DNA from 3 places in the Mesorhizobium sp. M0618 genome. Region 3 is predicted to be linked to each of the others. Evidence: predicted binding sites of a transcription regulator. Region 3 holds the regulator's gene; each other region holds the start of a gene.
The links. Region 3 encodes PhoB, which activates phosphate uptake and scavenging genes when phosphate is short. Its sites were predicted from a motif close to TGTCATNNANCTGTCAT; they were not measured.

Region 1 (6,248 bases), on a different contig from region 3:
CCATCATCTTCAACAATGATGCAATGGCGCTGGGCGGCTGCAAGGCGCTGGCCGAGATGGGCATCAGGCCGGGCCACGACATGGCGGTGACCGTCATCGTCGACACGCCGCTCTGCCGCTATTTTTCCCCGGCTCTGACCGCCTTCCGCCCGGCGCTGGAGCCAATGGGACAACGCCTCGCCGAAATGCTGCTGGCGTCGCTTCCCGCCTTCGCCGGCCCGGAAGGTCCACGGATCATGCGCGAGGTCTGGCCGCTGGAACTGGTGGCGCGCGACAGTGATTGATGGTGGCAGCAGGACCGCCGATGTCGTCGTCCCCTCAAACAGCACACCGGTGCGCAGTGCACCGGCCGCAACCTTGAATGCGCGGGAGGCGCTGCAGGTTCCGGATCGCGCCACAATGAGGGCGATCAGCGAGAGCAAGTCTTAAGATACCGGCGCCGCTCCGCCCTCTGCCGTGCGCCGCGCGATAAACTCATCCAGCACGCCGGCGGTGGCGGCAGCCGTTGCCGGCGGCGCGAAATCGGAAAGCACCCGCCTCCAGACACCGGTGGCGCGCTCGCTCGCCGTCTTCGAGCCGCTCTGCGTCCAGTTGCCGAAATTCGACCAGTCGGCCACCAGCGGTTCGTAGAAGGCGGTGCGGTAGCGCGCCATGGTGTGGCCGGCCGAGAAGAAGTGGCCGCCCGGCTGCACCTCGGCGATCGCTTCGAAACCGATGGAATCGCTGTCGCCAGGCGTCGGGGCACAGAGCTCGGCCACTGTCTGCAAAGCCTCGATGTCGGTGACCAGCTTTTCGAAGGAAACGCTTAAGCCCCCCTCCAGCCAGCCGGCGGCATGGATGCACATCGTCGCCCCGGCCAGCACCGAACCCCACAGCGCGAACTGCGTCTCGTGCGCGGCCTGCGCGTCGGAGATGTTGGCCGCACTGCCGCCGCCGGACCGCCACGGCAGCCCGGTGAAGCGCGCCAGCTGACCGGCGCCCAGCGTCGCCTTGACATGCTCGGGCGTACCGAAGGCTGGCGCGCCGGATTTCATGTCGACATTGGAGGAGAACGAACCATAGACGACCGGCGCACCCGGCCGCACGATCTGCGCTAGCGTCAGCCCGGCCAGCGCTTCGGCGTGCTGCAGCGTCAACGCGCCGGCCACCGTGATCGGCGCCATGGCGCCTGCCAGGCAGAACGGCGTGATGACGGAGATTTGGCCCGCGCGGGCGAAATCGATGATGCCTTGCGCCATCGGGATGTCGAGCTGGCGCGGCGAGTTGGTGTTGATGACGGTGTAGCAATATGCATTTGCCAGAAACTCGTCCTGCGACAGGCCGCGCGCCAGCCGCAGCATCTCGAACCCGTCCTCGACCTGCGGCGTACCGCGCGCGAAGACGAATGGAAACTTGTCCGACAGCGTCAGCTGCGCGCGGTTGACGGCATAGTGCCGAAAGCGGTTGTCGACATCCTGCGGTTCGATGCAGGGCCCCAGCATATGCAGCACGTCGAAATGCTGCACCAGCCGCATGAGATCCTCGAAATCCGCCAGTGTTCCCGGCCGCCGGCCGCGCTCGAGATCGGTGACGTTCGGTGCTCCGCTCCCGGCCAGGAACGCCATCGAGCCAAGTTCGAGCGTCAAATCGCGCGCGCGGGAACCGGCATGGGCGTGGATCGAGTTCGGCGCCGAGGCCAGTGCCGCCGTCACCATGTCGCGACCGATGCGCACCATGTCGGTGTCCGGATCGACCAGGGCGCCGGCATTGGCGAAAAGCTCACGCGCCTGCGGCAGCAGCACCTTGATGCCGAGCTCTTCCAGCACGCGCAACGCCGTGTCATGGATGGCGGCGACCTGATCATCCGAGAAGATCGGCTGCGGCAGGAACGGATTCTTCAGCGAATGGTAATTGGGCCGGCGGCTGCTTTCGCTGCCTGCCTCGCCCGTGCGTCCACGCCGGCGCTCGCGCCTGCTGTCCCGTGCCGCGTCATCGACCATGGTGTATTCTCCTCATTGCCGCATCGCCTTGCCCTCGGGATCGTAGGGCGAGGCCGCGATGACGCGTGCCGGCCGCTCGACGCCTACAATGTGCACCGAAAGCGCCGTCCCCTCCTCGGCAAAATCGTCGTCCACCAACGCCAGTGCGACGCTCTTGCCGATCGTGTAACCAAATCCGCCCGAGGTGACGAAACCGACGCGCCGACTGTCATGCCAGACTGGCTCGAAACCGCTGGCATCGGCATCAATAGCGTCGATCTCCAGCGTCACGATCCGCTGCGAGGCACCGGCGTCGCGCTCCTTCAACGCCGCTTCGCGGCCGATGAAGTCGCTCTTGCCGAAAGCGATGAACCGGTCGAGACCGGTCTGGCCCGGCGTGTAGCCTTGCGTGAATTCGCGCGACCAGATGCCAAAGCTCTTCTCCAGCCGCAGCGCATTGAGCGCATAGTAGCCGATTTCGGCAAGGCCCAGATCCTCGCCAGCGCCCAGCAGCGTGTCGCGCAGAGTGGCATGCATGGTCACGGGGCAACTGATTTCGAAGCCGAGTTCGCCTGATATCGACAGCCGCGCAACACGTGCCTGCACCATGCCGATATCAAATGCGCCGCAGGCCATGAACGGCAGCGCTGCGCCGGAAACATCCTGATGCGTCGTTCGCTCCAGTATTTTGCGCGCGTTCGGCCCCGTCAGCAGAAAGCCGCTCATCGTGTCGGAGAGGTCGTCGACGGTGACGCCTTCAGCCGCATGGCTCTCGAACCAGCGCATGTGGAATTCCCGGAGATAGTAGGAGCCCATCAGCCAATAGCTGCCGCCGCCCCAGTTGAAGACGGTGAGGTCGCCCTTCAGCCGTCCGTCATGACCGAGCATCGGCGCCAGGCCGGCCCGCCCCGGCTTCGGCAGCCTGCAGGCGAGCAGCCGGTCGAGCCAGGCTTCCGCACTTGGCCCCGCCACCGCATAGCGCGAATAGGCCGAGATATCGACGAGACCGGCGGCGCGCCGCACCTGCAGCGCCTCGTCGCCGACGATGTCGAAGGCGTTGGAGCGCCGCAGCGTCGTGTTCTCGGCAAATCCCATCGGCGCGAAATAGGCCGGGATTTCCAGCCCCCACGACGCTGTCCATTCGCATCCCGCGGCCGTCATGCCGTCATAGGCGCCGGGGCGTTTCAGCGGCCGGCCGGCGGGCAGCCGCTCATTGGGAAAGGTCATGACGAAGCGGCGCGAATAGAACTGGCGTGTCGTCTGCTTGAGATATTCCCGGTTGGCGGCGAAGGCGCCGTAGCGGGCAATGTCCATGCCAAAGATGTCGGCCTGCGGTTCGCCGAAAATCATCCATTCGGCCAGCGACTTGCCGACGCCGCCGCCCTGGCTGAAACCGGCCATGACGCCGCAGGCGACCCAGTAATTCTTCAGCCCGCGCACCGGCCCGACAATCGGATTGCCGTCCGGCGTGAAGGTGAAGGCGCCGTTGACCCATTTGCGGATGCCGGCCGTCGCCAAGCAAGGGAAGCGCTCATGCGCCTTGGCGAGTTCCGGGCTGATGCGATCGATGTCTTCCGGGATCAGTTCGATGCCGTAGTCCCATGGCGCGCCATCCATTTTCCAGTGCTTCGGGTTCTGCTCGTAAACGCCCAGCAGCACGCCCTTGCGCTCCTGCCGGAGATACGAAAAGCCGTCGAGATCGACGGCGATGCCGATTTCCTTGTCCAGCGCCGCGATCTCGGGAATGTCCTCAGTGATGAAATAATGGTGCTCCATCGGCGTCACCGGCAGGTCGACGCCGGCCATGCGACCGAGCTGCTTTGCCCACAGCCCGCCGGCATTGACGACATGCTCGGCGATGATGGTGCCCTGCTCCGTGACGACATCCCAGCGACCGTCGGCGCGCGGCTTCAACTCGACCACCCGGTTGCGCAGTATGATGTCGGCGCCGCGCTTTTTTGCAGCGCCGGCATAGGCGTGCGTCGTACCGTACGGGTCGAGATGGCCTTCGTTGGAATCATGCAGACCGCCAAGCACGCCGGAGACGTCGACGATCGGGCAGATCGCCTTGATCTCGTCGGGCGTGACGAGGCGCGCGGTCTCGATGCCTACCGACTGGAACACCGCCCAAGCTGATTTCAGCCACTCCCAGCGCGCGGGATCGCTGGCGATGTTGACGCCGCCCGTCATGTGCAGGCCGATATCCCAGCCGGATTCGGCCTCGATCTCCCGGTAGAGATTGATGGTGTAGTCCTGCAGCGCCGCCACGTTGGGATCCGCGTTGAGCGCATGGAAGCCCGCCGCCGCGTGCCACGTCGAACCGGCCGTCAGTTCGGCGCGCTCGATCAGCGCCACATCGCTCCAGCCGAACCGCGTCAAATGGTAGAGCACCGAGGCTCCCACCACGCCACCCCCGATGACGACTGCGCGGTAGTGCGACTTCAAGGCTTCCCCTCCACGGTTGGTCCGAAGGCCGGACTATATACCCACTAGACATAAGTGTCCAGGACCAGCGCGCGCGGCTTTTTTTGCCGGTCTGAGACTGACGGAATGATCTTCCGCCAGGCGCACGTTTCTATCGGCACGTGAAGAAGACCGCCGGCATGCACTGCGCGCTGTCACGCAAGCATCATGTTCGCGCCGTAGACCGCGTTTCGGGGAGGCCTGCGCGGCATCATCGATGTCGCGCCTCTTTCAGTTTTTTCGTCCCGCGGCACATCCGGCACAAAGAGGATTATCCATGAAACACCTGTATCGAACCGCGTCGCTCGGCGTCGCGCTGGCCTTGTTCACCGCCTTGACGCCGGCCCTCGCCGACAGCACCGCGACCGTCGGCGGCACGAGCTTTGTCAACAAAGGGCTGGTCGGCGTCGGTCGCATCCCGGCCGCTCAGCGCGACAAGTTCGGCGAGACGTTTGGTTCGGGCTCCGGCATGTCGATCGACACATCAGGCTGGACGCATGAGGCCGCTGGCTACAAAGGTTCGCTCTGGCTGCTGCCGGATCGCGGCTACAATGTCGTCGGTACCACCGACTACCGGCCGCGCCTCAACACCATCGGCATCGAGTTTACCCCGGTGGCACCAGATGCGGCACCTGCTGCCGGCCAGCGGCAGACCGGCGTCAAGGCAACGCTCGCCGACACCATGCTTCTTACCGACGACAAGGGGGCTGATGCCACAGGCCTCGATCCGCTCAACGGCGTGCGCGCGGCAAGCGGCGACATGCCGATCCTGCCGCAAGCCGACAATGGCAAGCTGGCGCTCGACAACGAGGCGATCGTGCGGCTGCCCGATGGTTCGATGTTCATCTCCGACGAATACGGCCCGAACATCTATCGGTTTTCCGCCGACGGGCATCTGCTGTCGGCAACCCAGCCACCGGCCGCCCTCGTGCCGATGCGCCACGGCACGCCGAACTTCGCCTCGGACAATCCGGGACCCGGTGCCGCCGAGCCCGATCCGAAGGATCCCGAAACCGGCCGCCAGAACAACCAAGGCCTCGAAGGCATGGCAATGACGCCAGACGGCAAGTTCCTGATCGCCGTGCTGCAGTCGGCGCCCCGGCAGGACGGCGGCGATTCGCCCGCCACGCGCCAGAACACCCGCGCCCTGGTCTACGACGCATCCGACCTCGGCCATCTCAAGCTGGCGCATGAGTATGTCGTGCCGCTGCCGGTGTTCAAGGATGCCAAGGGCAAGACCAAGGTCGCCGCGCAGAGCGAGATCGTGGCACTGTCGGATCAGACCTTCCTGATGCTGGCGCGCGACAGCGGCAACGGCCAGGGGCTGAAGGGCGACACCTCGCTTGTGCGCCAGATCTTCGTCGTCGACGTCTCGGCCGCGACCGACATCGCCGGCGGCGCCTTCGACGCCGCTGACAAGCCGGTCGCCCCCAAGGGCGTCGTCGACCCATCGGTGACACCGGCCAAGCTGACGCCATTCATCGACATCAACGACAGTGCCGAGCTCGGCCGCTTCGGCCTGCACAATGGCGCGCCCAACGACCAGGATAACCTGTCCGAGAAGTGGGAGGCGATGTCAGTGGTCAGCGTTCTGGATCCGAAGCTGCCCGACGACTACTTCCTGTTCGTCGCCAACGACAACGACTTCCTCGCCCAGGACGGTTTTCAGGTCGGCGCGCCCTACAAGGCCGAAGACGGCGCCAATGTCGACACCATGTTCCTGGTCTATCAGGTCACGCTGCCGGGTCTGACCAAGAAGTAACCACCACTGCCCGGGCGGGCGCGCTTGGCGCGTCCGCTGGGGCTCGCGGCTGGGCATGAACGGGG
Region 2 (6,248 bases), on a different contig from region 3:
GTCAACGATCCGACCAAATTGCCGGACGTCTTCCAGCAGATTGCCAACAAGTTCTCAAAGCTGCAATTGACGAACTAAAGGCGGTCTCAACTCGTATGGGCGACAATCTTGTCGACCGTTTCGGGGAAGAAGTCGGGCGCCGCATTGCGTTTGCCGAACATCATATCGTACTGCAAAAGGCGGAAATCGCGGATCGCCGGGTCGATCTCTTTCTGCCGCGCCCAGTCGGGCGTGGCCTCGCCAGCCGGCGTCAGCAACAGGTTGCGGTCGACGACGCGGTAGCGTTCGCTCATCTCGCCCAGGAAGCCGGTGTAGTAGGGATGAGTGATACCGGCCGTCTTCAGGATATGATAGGGCAGGAAGGCCGGGCTGACGGCGCCCACGTCTTCAGCCGGCCCGGTGCGGTTCGACCAGATGACCAGCGGCGTCTCGTGGTGTTCGAGGGCGGCCTCGGGCGACGCTTCCTTGCGCGGCGCGACATTGTCCTTCATGAAGCCGGTTTCGACATAGACCGGCCCCAGCGGCGGCAGATGGTCTCCGAAGAAGGCGATCACGGTGGGGCGGGAGCGTTTCTTCGCCCATTCGACGAGGCGTTCAAGACCGCGATCCGCATCGGCTGAACCCTCGGCGTAGCTGAGCAGCGATTCGCGCGCCCACTGGCTGATCGGCGCCTGCACCGTATGCGTCGGATTGTAATAGCGGTTCGGCTCGTAGGGGCCGTGGTTTTGCAGGCTGACGGCAAAGAAGAACACCGGCTCGTCGCTGGCGTCGGCCTCGCTGATGATCTCGTCGGTCATCGCGGCGTCTGATGCCAACGGCCCGCGCTTTTGCATGGGCGGCAGCGTCTCTTCCGATTTGAAGTCGTTGAAGCCGAAATCGGCATAGACCGCGCCACGGTTCCAGAACCAGTTGGTGCCGGGATGGATGGCGCGCGCCCGGTAACCCTGGCTCTTGAGGAAGGTTGCGAGCGAAGGCGTCGGCGTGCGCACATATTGCTGATAGGGGATGCTGCCGGCCGGCAGGAACGCGTTGGAAAAGCCGGTCAGGGCCTCGAACTCGATGTTGGCGGTCATGCCGCCGAATTCGGGCGAGAACATCGAGCCCGAGCGCAGCGCCCGCACGTTGGGGATCGGATCGGGCGTGATGGTGACCCCGGGCAGCTTGGTCGGATCCCAGAAGGACTCGCTCATGACGATGATGATGTCGGGCTTCTCGGCCGGCATCGAGGCGGTTACATCAGGCCTGCCGATCGCTGCGATTGCCTTGTCGGAATAGCCGGGCGGCGCCGAGACATGCGCCATCGGCACATTGAGCGCGAAGGCCAGCGCAAAGCCGTTGGAGGCATAGTTTTCCTTCTGGTCCCACATGATCGGGATGATCTGCAGCCGGTCCCTGGTCCAGGAGAAGGTGGCGTAGTCCATGATCGAAACGAAGAAGGCGAGTAGCGGCACTGCCAGGGTCAGCCGGGCAAGGCGTCCCTTGCGGCTGAGCGCCGGAACCTTGCGGCGCCACAGCCGCCAGCCATAGACGAGCAGCGACAGGCCGGCGACGATGCCGGCGACCATGGCGAGCGCGGTCATCGGCCGGTCGCGCACCAGGAGTGGCAGCAGCGCGAAGATCTGGCGGGCATAGAGGAAATCGGTCGGATAGAGCGGATCGCCGAGATAGTGCGACTTCTGGTGACCGACGAAAGCAAGGGAAAGCGTCAGCGGCGCAACGATCATCAGGCTCTGATGGCTGCGGCCGAGCACCGCATCGAGGCCGATCAGGATCAGCGCAAACACGACAATCGTGGTCCAGCCCGGCTTGAGTGGCTGCAGGAAGAAGGAGACTGTACCGGCGAAGTCGCCGCGTACGATCAGTTCGATGGCAAACACCAGGACGGCAGCGATCGCCAGGCTGATCAGCCCATAGCGCACGACCGGCCATCTCCTGCCCGGCAGGTAGCCGGTGGAGGGGTCGTCTTCCAGGAACTGTGGCGCGGCCTTGCCGGCGCGTTTCGAACTCTTTGCCACTTTAACTTCCCCACCCAGCGACAAACACGTCACTCGATTGTCATAGAATTGTCACGCAAAGCTAGCGCCTGTGGCCAAAATAAGAAGAGCCAGCAAACGAATCGTGAGCGGTTTTCATCAGGAGTGATCGCCAAAAAGCCTTTCGGAACAGGCACTCGGCGGACAAAGTTGCCGCCGGGCAGGGTCGAACCGGGCTTGACTTGGCGGCCTGCCTTGCGTCACACGCAAGAAAAACTCGTCTACCAGGCAAGCAAAACCAACCCTTGGGAGCCTCGCATGGCCGTTGCATTCACCTTTCCTGGACAAGGCAGCCAGGCTGTCGGCATGGGCAAGGATCTCGCCGACGCCTTTCCGGAGGCGCGCCGGATCTTCCAGGAAGTCGATGACGCGCTCGGCGAAAACCTGTCGAAGCTGATCTGGGAAGGGCCGGAAGAGACGTTGACGCTGACCGCCAACGCGCAACCGGCGCTGATGGCGGTGTCGCTGGGCGCGATCCGGGCGCTGGAATCGCGTGGTTTCTCGCTGCAAGGCAAGGTCGCCTATGTCGCCGGCCATTCGCTGGGCGAATATTCGGCACTCGCGGCCGCGGGCTTCGTTTCGGTTGCCGATGCCGCCCGGCTGCTGCGTATACGTGGCAACGCCATGCAGGCGGCGGTGCCGGCCGGCGAGGGCGCGATGGCGGCGATCATCGGACTGGAACAGGCCGATGTCGAAGCCGCTTGCGCGGAAGCCGCCAAAGGCTCTGTCTGCCAGATCGCCAACGACAATGGCGGCGGCCAACTGGTCATTTCCGGCGCCAAGGCCGCGGTCGAACTGGCGGCAAAACTGTGCACGGAAAAGGGCGCCAAGCGCGCTCTGATGCTGCAGGTGTCCGCGCCCTTCCATTCGGCGCTGATGGCGCCGGCCGCGAACGTCATGCGCGAAGCCCTGGCCAGTGTGACAAAGAGCGTCCCAGTCGTCCCAGTCGTCTCCAACGTGTCGGTGACGCCGTCGAGCGATCTGGATGAGATCGCGCGGCGTCTGGTTGAGCAGGTGACCGGCCGCGTGCGCTGGCGCGAGACGGTGGAGTGGTTTGGCGCGAACGGCGCCACCACGCTTTACGAAATTGGCGCCGGCAAGGTGCTTTCAGGATTGGCGCGGCGCATCAATCGCGACATCGCCACCGCGTCGGTCGGCTCCGCGGCTGAGGTCGAGACGGCGCTGGCAGCGCTTGCATAAAGCGCCATTTGATCCCATCCCTGTTAAAGGGTGCTCTCTTCTCAATCAGGAGACGAAAATGTTCGAATTGACTGGCCGCAAGGCGCTCGTCACCGGTGCATCCGGGGGCATCGGCGAGGCAATCGCCAGGGTGCTGCATGCGCAAGGCGCGATCGTCGGCCTGCACGGCACCCGCGTCGAGAAACTTGAAGCGCTGGCCACCGAGCTTGGCGACCGGGTCAAGCTGTTCCCGGCCAATCTGTCGAACCGCGACGAGGTCAAGGCGCTCGGCCAGAAGGCGGAGGCCGATCTCGAAGGCGTCGACATCCTGGTCAACAACGCCGGCATCACCAAGGACGGGCTGTTCGTGCGGATGTCGGATGCCGACTGGGACACCGTGCTCGAAGTCAATCTGACCGCCGTGTTCAGGCTGACCCGCGAACTCACCCATCCGATGATGCGCCGCCGCCACGGCCGCATCATCAACATCACCTCGGTCGTTGGCGTCACCGGCAATCCCGGCCAGACCAACTACTGCGCCTCCAAGGCCGGCATGATCGGCTTTTCCAAGTCGCTGGCGCAGGAGATCGCCACCCGCAACATCACCGTCAACTGCGTCGCCCCGGGCTTCATCGAATCGGCGATGACCGGCAAGCTCAACGACAAGCAGAAAGAGGCGATCATGGCGGCGATCCCGACGCGCCGTATGGGCACCAGCGTTGAAGTCGCGTCCGCCGTCGCCTATCTCGCCTCCAACGAAGCCGCCTACGTCACCGGCCAGACCATGCATGTAAATGGCGGCATGGCGATGATTTGAACGAGGTCCGGCAGCAACGCTGCCGGGTTGTGAAAAGAGACCATTTCGGCTTGGACCTCAGCCGATTTTCGTGTAATGCGGCCCGCAACCCGGCGGTTCGGGCAAAAACCGGTCCGTAGCCGTTGCGTTTCCGGCAGTACCATCTTTCAGCTTGATTAGCGGCATTCTGCCCGCTAACGAAGACAGACAAACAAAAGACGAGGATGCCCAAATGAGTGACACCGCAGAGCGCGTCAAGAAGATCGTCATCGAGCACCTTGGCGTCGATGCCGACAAAGTGACGGAGCAGGCGAGCTTCATCGATGATCTGGGCGCCGACAGCCTTGACACGGTCGAACTCGTCATGGCGTTCGAAGAAGAATTCGGCGTCGAGATTCCCGACGACGCAGCCGAGACCATCCTCACCGTCGGCGATGCGGTGAAGTACATCGACAAGGCTTCGGCCTGATACTTTCCGCAGTCATCACCGGGGAGGACCTGCGATGAGGCGTGTCGTCGTCACGGGCCTTGGGTTGCTGTCTCCATTCGGCATGGGCTTCGAGCACAGCTGGAAGGAACTTCTGACCGGCCGCAGCGCTGCCAAGCGCGTCACCGAGTTCGAGGTGGAGGATCTTGCCTGCAAGATCGCCCACGTCATTCCGCGTGGCGACGGCAGCAATGCCACCTTCAATCCCGAGGCCGTGCTCGAGCCGAAGGAATTGCGCAAGATCGGCGACTTCATCCTGTACGGGATTGCCGCCGCCGACGAAGCGCTGAAGGATTCCGGCTGGGAGCCGAAGACGCACGCCGAGCAATGCGCCACCGGCGTCCTGATCGGCTCCGGCATTGGCGGTATCGAGGGCATCGCCGAGAACGCGATGATCCTCAAGGAACGCGGCCCGCGCCGCATCAGCCCTTTCTTCATCCCGGGCCAGATCATCAATCTCGTCTCCGGGCAGGTTTCGATCCGGCACGGGCTGAAAGGCCCGAACCATGCCGTCGTCACGGCCTGTTCGACCGGCGCGCACGCCATTGGCGATGCCGCCCGGTTGATCATGTGGGGCGATGCCGACGTGATGCTCGCAGGTGGCGCCGAGGCGCCGGTGACGCGGCTGTCGATCGCCGGCTTCGCCGCGTGCCGGGCGCTGTCGACGGAACGCAATGATTCGCCGCAAACGGCGTCGCGACCCTATGATCGCGACCGCGACGGCTTCGTCATGGGCGAGGGCGCCGGCGTTGTCGTGCTCGAGGAGCTCGAACATGCCAGGGCGCGCGGCGCCAAGATCTATGCCGAGGTGACGGGTTATGGTCTCACTGGCGATGCGCATCACATCACCGCGCCCGCCGAGGATGGCGATGGCGCCTTCCGTTGCATGACGGCGGCACTGAACCGGGCCAAGTTGACGCCGGCCGATGTCGACTACATCAACGCGCACGGCACCTCGACCATGGCCGACACGATTGAGCTCGGTGCCGTCGAGCGGCTTGTCGGCAATGCCGCATCGAAGATTTCGATGTCGTCAACCAAGTCGTCGATCGGCCATCTGCTTGGAGCGGCGGGTGCCGCCGAAGCGATCTTCTCTATCCTTGCCATCAGAGACAATGTCGCGCCGCCGACCATCAACCTCGATAACCCGGAACGCGAAACCGCGATCGATCTGGTGCCGAACAAGCCGCGTGCCCGCCAGATCGACGTGGCGCTGTCCAATTCCTTCGGCTTTGGCGGGACCAACGCGTCGCTGGTCTTCCAGCGATACAATGGCTGATCGTCCGGCTGCCGGGCGGCGCTTTGGCGTGCCGTCAATTTTGCCATATTCGCCCCTACTCTGCCGCTGGGGATTCGTTGGGCGATCAAACGGTAGGGCGAAATGAACACAAATCCGGCAGGCAACGGAGAATTCGGGCAACGGCCGCCGACATCCGGCCCGATCGTGCCGAAAACGGCCAGCGAGGCGTTGCGGCCGGAGGCTGGCACGCCGCCGCCGAAGCGCTCGCGTGCGTCACGCAGCCAGGTCGTCGTGTTCATGAACTTCGTCATCTCCTCGGTGATGCTGGTGGTCCTGGCGGCCGGCGTCGCGGTCTATTTCGGCAAGGAGGAATTCACCGAACCCGGACCTTCGGCTAATGGCGACACCTTCCTGGTCAAGCCGAACACCGGCGTCCAGGATATCGCCGACCAGCTCGAACGCCGGGGGCTGATCAGCGACGCCCGGGTATTCCGTCTTGGCGTGCGGGCCTTC
Region 3 (6,248 bases):
GCTGGCCGGCAATGCCGCCCACCGCGAGATTGGCCAGCATATACATGGGATCGTGCATGTCGGCCGGCGTCGCTGCTTGAGCGACCTTTACACCATCGTAGGTCCAGACAAGCTCATCCTTCGTCCAGAGCAGGCCATAGGTGTGGAAACCGTCGGTATCCGCAACGTTCACCGTTGACGAAACCTTCGTGTGCGCTCCCGTCTCATTGGAATGCGCCGTCATGTAGAGCGTGTTCGGGTCCTGGCCGCGCGTTTCGACAACGTCCAGCTCCGGCGGCCACGATCCGTCCTCCGGAAGCAGCCAGAACGCCGGCCAGGCTCCGGCTGTTTCAGGAAGATCCGCCCGCATTTCGAAATAGCCGTAGGTTTGCGAGAAGGTGTCGTGGGTCGTCAGGATCCCCGAGGTGTATTCGTAGTTGTTGATCAGAGGCTTGATGTCCTCCGGCGCCTGCGCGGCGGTGATGGTGAGGACGCCGTTCTCAACGCTGAACGGATGGACCGAACTCGTCGGGCCATAATTGGCGTCGATATACCACTGCAACTCACCATTGCTGCTCAACGTGCTGCCGTTCGGCGCTCCCCACCAGAAATTGGAATTCCAGGTGCCGTCCTGCCCGTCCCGAAGGCTCAGCGTGTTGAAATCGTCGGAGAAGGACAGCGTCATTGCGGACTTGTCTATCGGAAGTTCGAACTGGGTGGGCTGCAGCTTGTCGATGGTCGTATTCTTGAACACCAGGATTTCGTCGGATCCGAGGTTCAGCATCACGTTCGATTCCACTTGGACCATCTGTGAACGGACGGCATCGAACGAAGTGAAATCGTAGCCGTTAAGGCGGAGCGCATCGGTCGCACCGAAATCGAAGATAAGATCGCTTCCATTACCTTTGGAGATGGCGAAAGTATCGGCGCCATCGCCGCCGATCAGGACATCATTTCCCTTGCCGCCATCCAGCGTCTGGTGACCTGACCCGCCCTTGATGATGTTGTCCAACGCATTTCCGAACGCAAATCGGTTGGTGCCGGTAACGACGAGGTTCTCGAAATTGTCAGGGAGCTTGTAGCTCATCCATGTGTCGATCGTGTCGATCCCTGCCCCAGGATCCTCGACCACCTTGTTGTTGGTGGAATAGAGATGATAGTAGTCGTCGCCGGCGCCACCGTGGATCGTGACAGTGACGCCGGTGTCTCCCCAGAAGGAGTCGTTGCCGGAGGTGCCATGCAGTTCCGGTCCAGACCCGGTGGCCGAGAACCAATGAGTGGAAGCGCCGGTGTAGGCAAGAGGGATGCCTTTGGCGTTTAAGACCGTGCTCATCAGAAATCCTTCCTCATGGTGTCCGACCTGGTCAAAGGTCCGGCGACCGCTCCCAAAGCAACGCTGCAAGGAACGAGATCGTTCCACGGAATCGTCATTCGATCCGAGACCGCAATAATCGGAAGGCGGATAATGAATAAGGAGGTGATGGCTCAATGTAAATTGAAGCAATTTAGTAAAATCGTATATTTATGCAGAACACACGTCGTTTAACGAACGTATATCTAAGTTAACTCAAATTTATTCTTGCATGGCTTTCTGGTCGGAGTCTGCGGGCAAGATGGCGACGTACCGCCAAGAGCGGTCATCCTCATCAGGTTTCGAATGACCGCATTTGGGCCAAAGCGTCACGTGCTCGCTCCCCATCGATGAGACGAGTGCAACATTCCACTCTTCGCGGCTGTTGGCGACCACGTGCTAATCGAGTTTTCCCGGTCACGATCTATCGGGACGGAACAGCCACCTAGTCTTCCCTGATCGCGTAACCCGCCCCACGGATGGTGCGGATGACATCAGGCATGCGGCCGTTGTTGACCGCCTTGCGCAGCCGGCCGACGTGCACGTCGACAGTGCGTTCGTCGATGTAAATCGTCTCGCCCCAGACATTGTCGAGCAGCTGGCTGCGCGAGAACACGCGGCCGGGGTGGCGCATCATGAATTCGAGCAGGCGGAATTCGGTCGGCCCGAGCCGGATCTCGCTCTTCTTGCGATAGACCCGGTGCGACTCGCGATCGAGCACGATGTCGCCGACCTTTAGCACGCTGGACAGCACTTCCGGCTTGGCCCGGCGCAGCAGCGCCTTGACCCTGGCCATGAACTCCGGCGTCGAGAACGGCTTGACCAGATAGTCGTCGGCGCCGGTCGACAGGCCGCGCACGCGGTCGCTTTCCTCGCCTCGCGCGGTCAGCATGATGATCGGCAGCCGCTCGGTCTCTGGGCGCATTCGCAGGCGCCGGCAGAGTTCGATGCCGGAAACCGCCGGCACCATCCAGTCGAGCACGAGAAGGTCGGGAACGTTCTCCTGCAGCCGGATTTCGGCCTCGTCGCCGCGCGTCACCACCTCGACCTGGTAACCTTCGGATTCAAGATTGTAGCGGAGCAGCACGCCTAGCGGCTCCTCATCCTCCACCACCATGATGCGTGGTGCGATCATCGGCTGGTCACCCCTGTTATGCCGCTGGCGCGGACATTGCCGTCTCGTCCTGCTTCGGACGATTGGCTGGCAGCTGCGTGCCGGTCAAAACATAGTAGGCATTTTCGGCGATGTTGGTCACGTGGTCGCCGATCCGCTCGAGGTTCTTGGCGCAGAACAACAGGTGCGTGCACGCCGTGATGTTGCGGGGATCTTCCATCATGTAGGTCAGCAGCTCGCGGAACACCGAGGTGTATTTGACGTCGATGCGTTCGTCATTGTTTCTGAGCGTGGCAAGCGCTGCCGGGTCGGCGGCGGCGTACTCGTCGACGACCCCCTGCACCTGGATCAGCACCAGTTGCGCCATCGCGTCGATCGAATGCGAAAGGTCGTGCGGCGTGACACTCAGCCCGACAGTGCCGACGCGCTTGGCGATGTTCTTGGCAAGGTCGCCGATGCGCTCAAGGTCGCCGGCCATGCGGATCGAACCGACCACCGCACGCAGATCGTTGGCCATTGGCTGGCGCTTGGCGATCAGCGTGATGGCGCGATCGTCCAGCTCGCGCTGGCGTGCATCCATGATGGCATCATCGGAAACCACGCGCTGCGCCAGCGCATTGTCCGAATTGAGCAAAGCCCTGGTCGAGCCACTGACCATCGAGCGGGCGAGATCGCCCATGTCGCGGATCAGCTGGCTGATCTGCTCCAGATCCTCATCGAAAGATGCGACGGTATGTTCACCCATGATCTTCGTCCCTCGTATGCCTGAGCTCAGCCGAACCGGCCGGTGATGTAGTCCTGGGTGCGTTTGTCGTCGGGGGTGGTGAACATCTTGTCGGTGGCGCCCTCCTCGACCAGATAGCCTAGATGGAACATCGCGGTGCGCTGCGACACGCGCGCTGCCTGCTGCATCGAATGGGTGACGATGACGATGGTATAGTTCTGACGCAGTTCGTCGATCAGTTCCTCGACGCGAGCGGTGGCGATCGGGTCGAGCGCCGAACACGGTTCGTCCATCAGGATCACCTCGGGTGACACGGCGATGGCGCGTGCAATGCACAGACGCTGCTGCTGGCCACCGGAAAGACCCGTGCCAGGTTCTTGCAAACGGTCCTTGACCTCGTTCCAGATCGCCGCCTTCTTCAGGCTCGACTCTACGATCTGGTCCATGTCGGCCTTGCGCTTGGCCAATCCGTGGATGCGCGGACCATAGGCAACGTTCTCGTAGATCGATTTGGGGAACGGATTGGGTTTCTGGAACACCATGCCGACGCGCGCCCTGAGTTCGACGACATCGATGTTCTTGTCGTAGATGTCTTCTTCGTCGAGCGTTATCTTGCCGGTTACCCGTGCTGAATCGATGGTGTCGTTCATGCGGTTGAGGCAGCGCAGGAAGGTGGACTTGCCGCAGCCGGAGGGGCCGATCAGCGCCGTCACCTGGTTCAGGCGGACGTCGAGATCGACGTCGAACAGCGCCTGCTTCTCGCCATAGAACACGCCGACCTTGTCGCCGCGCATTTTGATTACTTCGTTCGACTTCATCTTGTCGCCCACTGCGTTTTCAAGGGACTGTTCGGTCATGATGTTCATACCAAGATGCCTTTTTTCTACCAGCGCCGCTCGAACCGACGCCGAAGCACGATCGCGGTGATGTTCATGGCCATGAGGAAGACGAGCAGGATGATGATGGCGCCGGACATACGCTCGACGAAGGCGCGTTCGGCCTCGTTCGCCCACATATAGATCTGCACCGGCAGCGCGGTGGCCGGATCGAAAGGCGTCGTCGGTGGATCGGCGACGAAGGCGACCATGCCGATCAGCAGCAGAGGCGCGGTTTCGCCGAGCGCACGCGCCAGACCGATGATGGTGCCGGTGAGGATGCCGGGCGCGGCAAGCGGCAGGATGTGCTGGAACACCATCTGCATCTTGGAGGCGCCAAGACCGAGAGCTGCCGAGCGGATCGACGGCGGCACCGCTGCAAGTGCGGCTCGCGTCGCGATGATGATCGTCGGCAGCGTCATCAGCGTCAGCACCAGGCCGCCGACGAAGGCGGCAGAGCGCGGCATGCCCAGGAAATTGATGAACACCGCGAGGCCGAGCAAGCCGAAGACGATTGACGGCACTGCGGCCAGATTGTTGATGTTGACCTCGATAAGGTCGGTAAAACGGTTCTTCTTGGCGAACTCCTCCAGATAGATGGAGGCGGCGACGCCGATCGGCAGCGCCAGGAGCAACACGATCACCATCATATAGAACGAGCCGATGATCGCCACGCCCATGCCCGAGGTTTCCGGGCGGCTGGAGGCGCCGTAGGTGAACAGGCCGCTGTTGAAGTGCTCGGCCATCGCGCCCTCGGCCTTGAGCTTGTTCATCCAGGTGATCTGCTGGTCCGAGACCTTGCGTCGCGCTTCCTCGACGCTGAGGTCGATCTGACCCTTGAAAGCCGAGTCGAGATTGGCGGCGGCGAGGATGTTGACGTCGCGCGTCGTGCCGATCACGGACGGATCGGCGGCAACGATGTCGCGCAACTGGACGCGGGCGCCTTCCGACAGGAAGCCCTTGAGCTGCTTGATCGCCGGCTTGTCGTCGGGATTGATGCCGAGCTTGGCCACCAGCGCGTTTTCGGCGAGCTTGGGATAATTCGCCTTGATCAGAACGCTCGGATCGGTTGCGCGTTTGCCGGAAGGATCGATCACCTTCTCGTCGAACGAGATCGGCAGTGATACCGTCGTCTGCCAGAAGGCGGTGTAGCCTTTCGAGACGATGGTGATCAGCATGATTGCCAGGAACGCCAGGCCTACGGAAATCGCCACGACGCCATAGATGCGGAATCGGCGCTCGGCAGCGTAACGGGCCTTCAGGCCGATGTCGCGGCGCGGATGGGCCGCCGCCCTGACCATCGTATCCATGGAAATGTCGGTCATTCGTACTGCTCCCGATATTTGCGCACGATGTAGAGCGCGACGATGTTCATCACCAACGTCAGCGCGAACAGCGTCAGGCCGAGCGCGAAGGCGACCAGCGTCTGCGGCGAATTGAACTCGAGGTCGCCGGTGAGCTGGTTGACGATCTTGACGGTGATGGTCGTCATCGCCTCGAACGGGTTGATGGTGAGGTTGGCGGCGACGCCCGCCGCCAGCACGACAATCATCGTTTCGCCGATAGCGCGCGAGGCAGTCAGCAGGACGGCGCCGACGATGCCGGGCAGTGCAGCCGGCAGGATCACCCGCTTGATCGTCTCGGAGCGGGTCGCGCCGAGGCCGAGCGACCCGTCGCGCATGGCGCGCGGCACCGCGGTTATGATGTCGTCCGAAAGAGAGGACACGACCGGGATCAGCATGACGCCCATGACCAGGCCGGCGGTGAAGATGCTCTGGCCCTGGATGAAGGGCGAACCGCCGGTCAGTGCCGCGGACAGGTCGCGCAGGAATGGCCCAAGCGTGACGACGGCGAAGATGCCGTAGACGATGGTCGGTATGCCGGCCAGCAGTTCAAGCGCCGGCTTGACCACCGAGCGCACCCTGGGCGTTGCGTATTCGGCCATGTAGACAGCCGACATCAGCCCCACCGGCACCGCAACCAGCAGTGCGACGGCGGCGATGTAGAGCGTGCCCGCAAGAAGCGGGATCAGGCCGAACTGGCCCTGGCTGCCGCCCGAACCGGCAGCGGCAAAACGCGGATCCCAGACGGTGCCGAAGAAGAAACTCATCGGCGAGACGCTTTCGAAGAAGGTGATCGTCTGGAACAGCATCGAAAGCACGATGCCGATGGTGGTCAGGATGGCGATGGTGGAGGCGGCAAGCA

Region 1: the regulator PhoB is predicted to act here: its motif matches at 4,575-4,591, upstream of NKJ04_RS09225 (esterase-like activity of phytase family protein).
Region 2: the regulator PhoB is predicted to act here: its motif matches at 2,054-2,070, upstream of NKJ04_RS32215 (LTA synthase family protein).

The regions. Positions count from the first base shown of each region.
Region 1 is NZ_JAMYQH010000006.1:133,863-140,110, forward strand. Features, by position in the region: gene NKJ04_RS09210 (LacI family DNA-binding transcriptional regulator) at 1-284, shown strand, start outside; gene NKJ04_RS09215 (trimethylamine methyltransferase family protein) at 426-1,979, opposite strand; gene NKJ04_RS09220 (GcvT family protein) at 1,992-4,403, opposite strand; gene NKJ04_RS09225 (esterase-like activity of phytase family protein) at 4,699-6,183, shown strand.
Region 2 is NZ_JAMYQH010000051.1:11,008-17,255, forward strand. Features, by position in the region: gene NKJ04_RS32210 (pilus assembly protein TadG-related protein) at 1-78, shown strand, start outside; gene NKJ04_RS32215 (LTA synthase family protein) at 87-2,039, opposite strand; gene fabD (ACP S-malonyltransferase) at 2,292-3,233, shown strand; gene fabG (3-oxoacyl-[acyl-carrier-protein] reductase) at 3,292-4,029, shown strand; gene NKJ04_RS32230 (acyl carrier protein) at 4,241-4,477, shown strand; gene fabF (beta-ketoacyl-ACP synthase II) at 4,512-5,774, shown strand; gene mltG (endolytic transglycosylase MltG) at 5,877-6,248, shown strand, end outside.
Region 3 is NZ_JAMYQH010000022.1:75,639-81,886, reverse strand. Features, by position in the region: gene eglC (endo-1,3-1,4-beta-glycanase EglC) at 1-1,312, opposite strand, end outside; gene phoB (phosphate regulon transcriptional regulator PhoB) at 1,776-2,465, opposite strand; gene phoU (phosphate signaling complex protein PhoU) at 2,482-3,189, opposite strand; gene pstB (phosphate ABC transporter ATP-binding protein PstB) at 3,216-4,034, opposite strand; gene pstA (phosphate ABC transporter permease PstA) at 4,052-5,368, opposite strand; gene pstC (phosphate ABC transporter permease subunit PstC) at 5,365-6,248, opposite strand, start outside.